Regions from separate parts of the Agrobacterium sp. H141 genome, predicted to be linked through region 2. Evidence: predicted binding sites of a transcription regulator. Region 2 holds the regulator's gene; the other holds the start of a gene.
The links. The regulator PhoB, encoded in region 2, activates phosphate uptake and scavenging genes when phosphate is short. The targets are predictions, from matches to a motif close to TGTCATNNANCTGTCAT.
Positions count from the first base shown of each region.

Region 1 (3,419 bases), 2.0 Mb from region 2:
CTGTCGTAATCTTCGATCGGCCGCAGTGCCACGCCGGAATCGGCTGCGGCCTTGGCGACAGCTGGCGAAATGCGCAGGATCAGGCGCGGGTCAAAGGGCGAGGGGATCAGGTAGTTGGGACCAAACACCGGTGTCTCGCCGGTATAGGCGCGGGCGGCAACTTCGGAGACTTCCTCGCGGGCAAGGGCTGCGATGGCACGTACGGCGGCCATCTTCATCTCTTCGTTGATCGTGGTCGCGCCGCAATCGAGTGCACCCCTGAAAATATAGGGGAAGCACAGAACGTTGTTGACCTGATTGGGGAAGTCGGAGCGCCCTGTGCAGATCATGGCATCGGGTCGTGCCTCGCGCGCCAGATCCGGCATGATTTCCGGGTTCGGGTTGGCAAGCGCCATGATCAGCGGTTTGTCTGCCATGCGGGCCAGCAGTTCGGGCTTCAAGACACCGGCTGCAGACAGGCCAAGAAAGACGTCGGCGCCGTCGATGGTCTCGGAGAGCTGGCGCTTGTCGCTTTCCTGCGCATAGACAGACTTCCATGGATCCATCAGCACTTCGCGGCCAACATAGACAAGGCCTTCGATATCATGGACCCAGATGTTTTCGCGCCTGACGCCCAGGAGCACCAGCAGGTTGAGGCAGGCAAGCGCCGCGGCGCCGGCCCCAGAGGCGACGATCTTGGCGTCCTCGATATTCTTGCCGGCCAGTTCCAGCGCATTCAAAACGCCGGCAGCGACGATGATTGCGGTGCCGTGCTGGTCGTCGTGGAAGACCGGGATATTCATCTTGGCGCGCAATTGCTGCTCGACCTCGAAACATTCAGGTGCCTTGATGTCCTCAAGGTTGATGCCGCCGAAAGTGGGCTCGAGCGCGGCCACGGTGTTGACCATTTCGTCGACCTGGACGGCGTCGATCTCGATATCGAAAACGTCAATGCCGGCGAATTTCTTGAACAGGACCGCCTTGCCTTCCATCACCGGCTTGGATGCCAGCGGGCCGATATTGCCAAGGCCCAGAACGGCCGAGCCGTTCGAAATGACGGCGACGAGATTGCCGCGCGCGGTGTAGTCGGCCGCGGTTTCAGGGTTGTCGCGGATCGCAAGGCAAGGGGCCGCGACACCGGGTGAATAGGCAAGAGCCAGATCGCGCTGGTTTCCGAGCGGCTTTGACGCCTGGATCTCAAGCTTACCGGGGCGCGGATAGCGGTGATAGAAGAGTGCCTGCGCGTCCAGATCACCCGTTTCGGGGCCGGATTGCTGCTTGGATGTGTCTTTCGAGGTCATTCTGTCACCGAGATCTTGTCTATTGCCTTGTCACTGTCACTCCATACACCAATTGGGCGGAATGGCGAGTATTGGATTACAGCCAAGTGTGTTGCCGAAACGTGTATTCCTTCGCCTTCAGGGCTGTTTTCCACCGGAATCGGCTCACTGGAGCCTGCAACCGCCCTTCAACTGCCGCTTGTCATCTTCCTGATACACGAGTCTGGTTTTCAAAACGCGACATGGACCATCGTTGAGAGGATGACGCCCGTGAGCGCAGACATCGAAACCCGGCACTTCAGAACATTGTTCATATCGGACGTTCATCTTGGCTCCAAAGCTGCCAAAGCCGATTTCCTGTTGGACTTTCTGAGAACCCATGAAGCTGACACGATCATCCTGGTCGGGGACATCATCGATGGCTGGCGCCTGAAGCGCAGCTGGTACTGGCCGCAGAGCTGCAATGATGTGGTGCAGAAGCTGCTGCGCAAGGCCCGAAAAGGTACGCGCATCGTCTATATTCCGGGCAATCACGACGAATTCCTGCGGGCCTTTCCGGGCACGCATTTCGGCGGCATCGAAGTGGCGCACCGGATGATTCACGAGACGGCAGACGGAAAGAAATATCTGGTCCTGCATGGCGACGAGTTCGACATGGTGGTTCGCAATGCCCGACTGCTCGCTTATCTTGGTGACTGGGCCTACGATATGGCAATTGCGATCAATGTGGTTGTCGCGGCCGTTCGTCGTTATCTGGGCATGCCTTACTGGTCCTTTTCGGCCTGGGCCAAGCAGCAGGTGAAACAGGCGGTGAATTTCATCGGTGAGTTCCAGCGCGTTGTCGCCGAAGAAGCGCGAAAAAATGACGTGGATGGCGTGATCTGCGGCCATATTCACCACGCGGTGATGGAGGATATTGACGGTATCCACTACATCAATACCGGGGATTGGGTTGAAAGTTGCACTGCCGTTGCCGAGAACCAGGACGGCACATTCGAGATGATCAATTGGGGCCATCTGATCGGCGCGGCAAAGCCGATCGCGGCTTTGCCGGCACCGCAATCACAGATGCCGGTCCAGGTCGAGACCGCCAAAGTGTCCGATATACAGGCCGCCTGATTCCCGTCACCGTCTTGCGGGCACGCGTTATCGGGGCTCTGCGTCAGGTGGCGAGGCGCTATCTGTTGCCGCAGGGTGACTATGGCCTGTGTAAAGACGTTATGCGGATGGAAATGCCGGCGCGGCGAGCTATATTAACGTTTCTGAACTGTATTTCCGATGGCCGATATGTGATGTGTGCGGCCACCATTCATACCGAAGAGACATGTAAGCTTGAAGCCGGTCAATCAGGATAGCGCGAAGATCGAGTGGGCCGGCTCTTCCGAAGGCTCGGCGCGCACGCTCATGTTCAGCGGACCGTGGACCAATGCGTCCCTCGGGCCTGTGATATCCCAGCTAGACAGTGTCACCGGTGAGAATGCCCAAGGTGATGTCGCGCTCGACATTTCCGGTATTTCGACGATGGATATGGCGGGTGCCTGGTTGGTGCGGCGCATCTCCATCGGCTTTGATCAGCGCGGCCAAAAGGCATCTTTGGCAGGCGGTTCGGACACCATGATCGAACTGATCGAGGAGTTGCCCGACGAGGTCCCCAAACCCGCGCCAGCGGCTCCGAGGCCGCCGATTTTCGAACGCCTCTTCAGTCCACTCGGCAGGATGACTGTTGATCTCTGGGATGACGTTCTGGCGATGCTCTATGTCATAGGCTCGGCGGTACGTGGAGCCCAGACGAAGATCAATCGCGGCAGCGGCATATCTCCGGCAGCCGTGGTCAACCAGCTTGACCATATGGGCGTCCGCGCTGTTCCCATCATCACGCTGATGTCGTTTCTGATCGGAGCCATCATTGCCCAGCAGGGCGCGTTCCAGCTTCGCTATTTCGGTGCCGAGATCTTCGTGGTCGATCTCGTCGGCATTTTGCAATTGCGCGAAATCGGCGTGTTGCTGACTGCGATCATGATTGCCGGCCGGTCCGGTAGCGCCATCACGGCGGAAATCGGCTCGATGAAGATGCGCGAGGAAATCGATGCGCTGAAGGTGATCGGGCTCAATCCGATCGGCGTGCTGGTCTTTCCCCGTCTCGTTGCGCTGACCATTGCG
Region 1 covers NZ_CM169893.1:1,897,280-1,900,698, forward strand. The annotation lists gene ACWPM9_RS08675 (NADP-dependent malic enzyme) at 1-1,280, opposite strand, end outside; gene ACWPM9_RS08680 (UDP-2,3-diacylglucosamine diphosphatase) at 1,521-2,378, shown strand; gene ACWPM9_RS08685 (MlaE family ABC transporter permease) at 2,592-3,419, shown strand, end outside.
Region 1: ACWPM9_RS08680 (UDP-2,3-diacylglucosamine diphosphatase) is a predicted target of PhoB. The motif match lies at 1,460-1,476, and genes of this name have one in related genera.

Region 2 (3,419 bases):
ATGAAATCGATTCGCGATGATTCCGGCGACTCTTGTCACGGAGTCAGGCTCACACTAGGTTAATGATCAATTACTAGACTGCATGCGGCGGAACTAGTCACCGACAATATCGAGGCATATTTTTTGTTTCGGAGTCTTCCGAGGCAGCGGTGAAGGATTCGGCCTCGGAATGCGCTACAGGCGGAGATATTTGGCATGAATTGGACTGATGAGCGCGTTGAAAGGCTGACGAAGTTGTGGGCCGAAGGTCTCAGCGCAAGCCAGATCGCGGCACAACTAGGCGGCGTCAGTCGAAACGCTGTCATTGGCAAGGTACACCGACTTTGTTTGCCCGGTCGCGCCAAGGCTGGCGGCTCCTCGTCTGCCTCTCGCGCGCCAAAGCGTCCGGCGCCAACGACAGCGCGGCCGCAAAGCTTTCAGCCACGTGTAGCCACGCGCTCGGCCGCCCGTCCTGCCGGCACAACCGTGTCACAGGATGAAATCGATGCTGGTGGCGAAGAGGAGCGTGCAGTCGTTCCGGTGCCATCCAATGTCGTGGTGCCGATTTCGCGTCGTCTTGCCCTCACGGAACTCACCGATCGCACCTGCAAATGGCCGATTGGCGATCCGATGACTGATGAGTTTCATTTCTGCGGCTGCGAGGCATCGGATAACGCACCTTACTGCACCTACCACTCGAAACTGGCTTATCAGCCAGTCAATGACCGCAGGCGCTCATCCGCGCAAAAGCAATCGCTTCCCAGCCGATAAAGATCATGAGATGAGGCCCCGCAAGGGGCCTTTTTTATGTAGTAAGTAAAAAGCCCACCGCCTGGCTGGGCAATGGGCTGAAACAGCGGTAGCAACCGCCAGCATGGGTCGGTAACCTGTCAGGCCTCCATGGAATATCCAGCGCCGCGCACGGTGCGGATCACGTCCTGCATGTTGGAAAAATTAAGCGCCTTGCGTAGCCGGCCGACATGCACGTCCACGGTACGCTCGTCCACATAGATGTCATGCCCCCACACACCGTCCAGAAGCTGTGAACGCGAATAGACACGCCCGGGCGATGCCATCAGGAATTCCAGCAGACGAAACTCGGTCGGTCCAAGTCGAACTTCACGGCTCTTGCGGTGAACACGATGCGTTTCGCGGTCGAGTTCGATGTCGCCGCAACGCAGAACGCTGGACAGCACTTCTGGCCGCGCCCTACGCAGCATGGCTTTTACCCGTGCCATCAGTTCCGGTGTGGAGAAGGGCTTGACCACGTAGTCGTCTGCACCTGTCGCCAATCCGCGTATGCGTTCGCTTTCCTCGCCGCGTGCCGTCAACATGATGATCGGCAGCCGTTCTGTTTCCGGGCGAACCCGAAGGCGGCGGCAAAGTTCGATCCCCGACACGCCGGGCAACATCCAGTCAAGGATCAGGAGATCAGGAACCCGTTCCTGCATGCGTATTTCGGCCTCGTCGCCCCGAAGGATCGTCTCGACTTCATAGCCCTCAGATTCCAGATTGTAACGCAGGAGGACGCTCAGCGCCTCCTCGTCTTCAACCACAGCTATTTTCGGCGCCATCTAGTGTCTCACTTCAAGTGCTTATTCCGCGACCGCACTGACATCGGTCGTCGTATCGTCCTTGGGACGGTCACCTTCCGGCTGCGTACCGGTGGTCATGTAATAGATGGTCTCTGCGATATTGGTCGCGTGGTCACCCACTCGCTCGATATTCTTGGCGCAGAACAGCAGATGCGTGCAGGTCGTGATATTGCGCGGATCTTCCATCATGTAGGTCAAAAGCTCGCGAAACAGCGAGGTGTAGATGGCGTCGATCTCTTCGTCGCGGTCACGGATGATCTTGGCCTTTTCCGCAGAACGGGTGGTGTAGACATCCAGAACATCGGTCAGCTGTTCGAGTGCGAGTTCGGAGAGATGTTCCAGTCCGCGCGCCAGCTTGCGGGGAACGCCGGTGCCCTGAACGGCCATCACGCGCTTTGCATTGTTCTTGCCCATGTCACCAACGCGTTCCAGATCGCTGGCGATTCGCAGCGCACCGATGATTTCGCGCAGGTCGGCTGCGACCGGCTGGCGACGAGCTATGGTGATGATGGCCTTGTCACCGATTTCGCGCTCGGCATTGTCCATCACCACGTCGTCAGAAATCACCTTCTGGGCAAGGGCGGCGTCGGAATTGACCAATGCGCGGACCGAGTCACCGACCATCTGTTCGGCAAGGCCCCCCATCTCGGAGATGCGCCGGATCAGATATTTAAGGTCTTCATCGAAAGCGGATAGAATATGGGTCGATGGCATTTGAGGTATCCTCGAAATTGGCTTCAGCGCGGATGAAACGGGATATCAGCCGAAGCGGCCCATGATGTAATCCTGCGTGCGCTGATCATCCGGATTGGTGAACATCTTGTCTGTGTCGTTTTCTTCAACGAGTACGCCAAGATGGAACATGGCGGTGCGCTGCGAGACACGCGCGGCCTGCTGCATCGAGTGCGTCACGATCACGATCGTGTAATTGGCGCGCAGCTCGTGGATGAGTTCTTCAACCTTGGCCGTCGCAATCGGATCGAGCGCCGAACAGGGTTCATCCATCAGAATGACTTCCGGGCTGACCGCTACTGCGCGCGCGATGCACAGGCGCTGTTGCTGACCACCGGAAAGGCCGGTGCCTGGCTCCTGAAGGCGATCCTTCACTTCGTTCCAGAGGCCGGCCTTCTGCAGGCTTGTCTCGACGATCTGGTCCAGGTCGGCCTTGCCCTTGGCGAGCCCGTGGATGCGCGGACCATAAGAGATGTTTTCATAGATCGACTTCGGAAAGGGGTTCGGCTTCTGGAACACCATGCCCACACGGGCGCGCAGTTCCACCACGTCGATCGAAGGATCGTAGATATCCAGCTCGTCGAGTGTGATCTTGCCGGACACGCGGCAATTTTCGATCGTGTCATTCATGCGGTTCAAGCAGCGCAGAAAGGTCGACTTTCCGCAGCCGGACGGGCCGATCAGGGCAGTCACCGTATTTTCGCGAACATTCAGGTTCACGTCGAAAAGCGCACGTTTCTCGCCGTAGTAAACCGACACATCCTTGCCGATCATCTTGTAGGTTTTATCGTTCATTTTCTGATCGACCGCCTTTTCCAAAGCTGTTTCCGACATCATGTTCATTGTTCTATTCCTTCTACCAGCGACGTTCAAAGCGCCGCCGTAGCAGAATGGCACCGACATTCATGACAAGCAGGAACAGGAGCAGAATGATGATAGCTCCGGACGTCCGCTCGACAAAGGCGCGTTCAGCTTCGTTGGCCCACATGTAGATCTGTACGGGGAGCGCTGTTGCAGGCTCCATGGGAGAGGTTGGATAATCTGCCACGAACGCCACCATGCCGATCAGCAGAAGCGGAGCGGTTTCACCGAGTGCCTGGGCAAGGCCGATGA
Region 2 covers NZ_CM169893.1:3,854,377-3,857,795, reverse strand. The annotation lists gene ACWPM9_RS18130 (GcrA family cell cycle regulator) at 196-750, shown strand; gene phoB (phosphate regulon transcriptional regulator PhoB) at 870-1,553, opposite strand; gene phoU (phosphate signaling complex protein PhoU) at 1,575-2,288, opposite strand; gene pstB (phosphate ABC transporter ATP-binding protein PstB) at 2,334-3,149, opposite strand; gene pstA (phosphate ABC transporter permease PstA) at 3,163-3,419, opposite strand, start outside.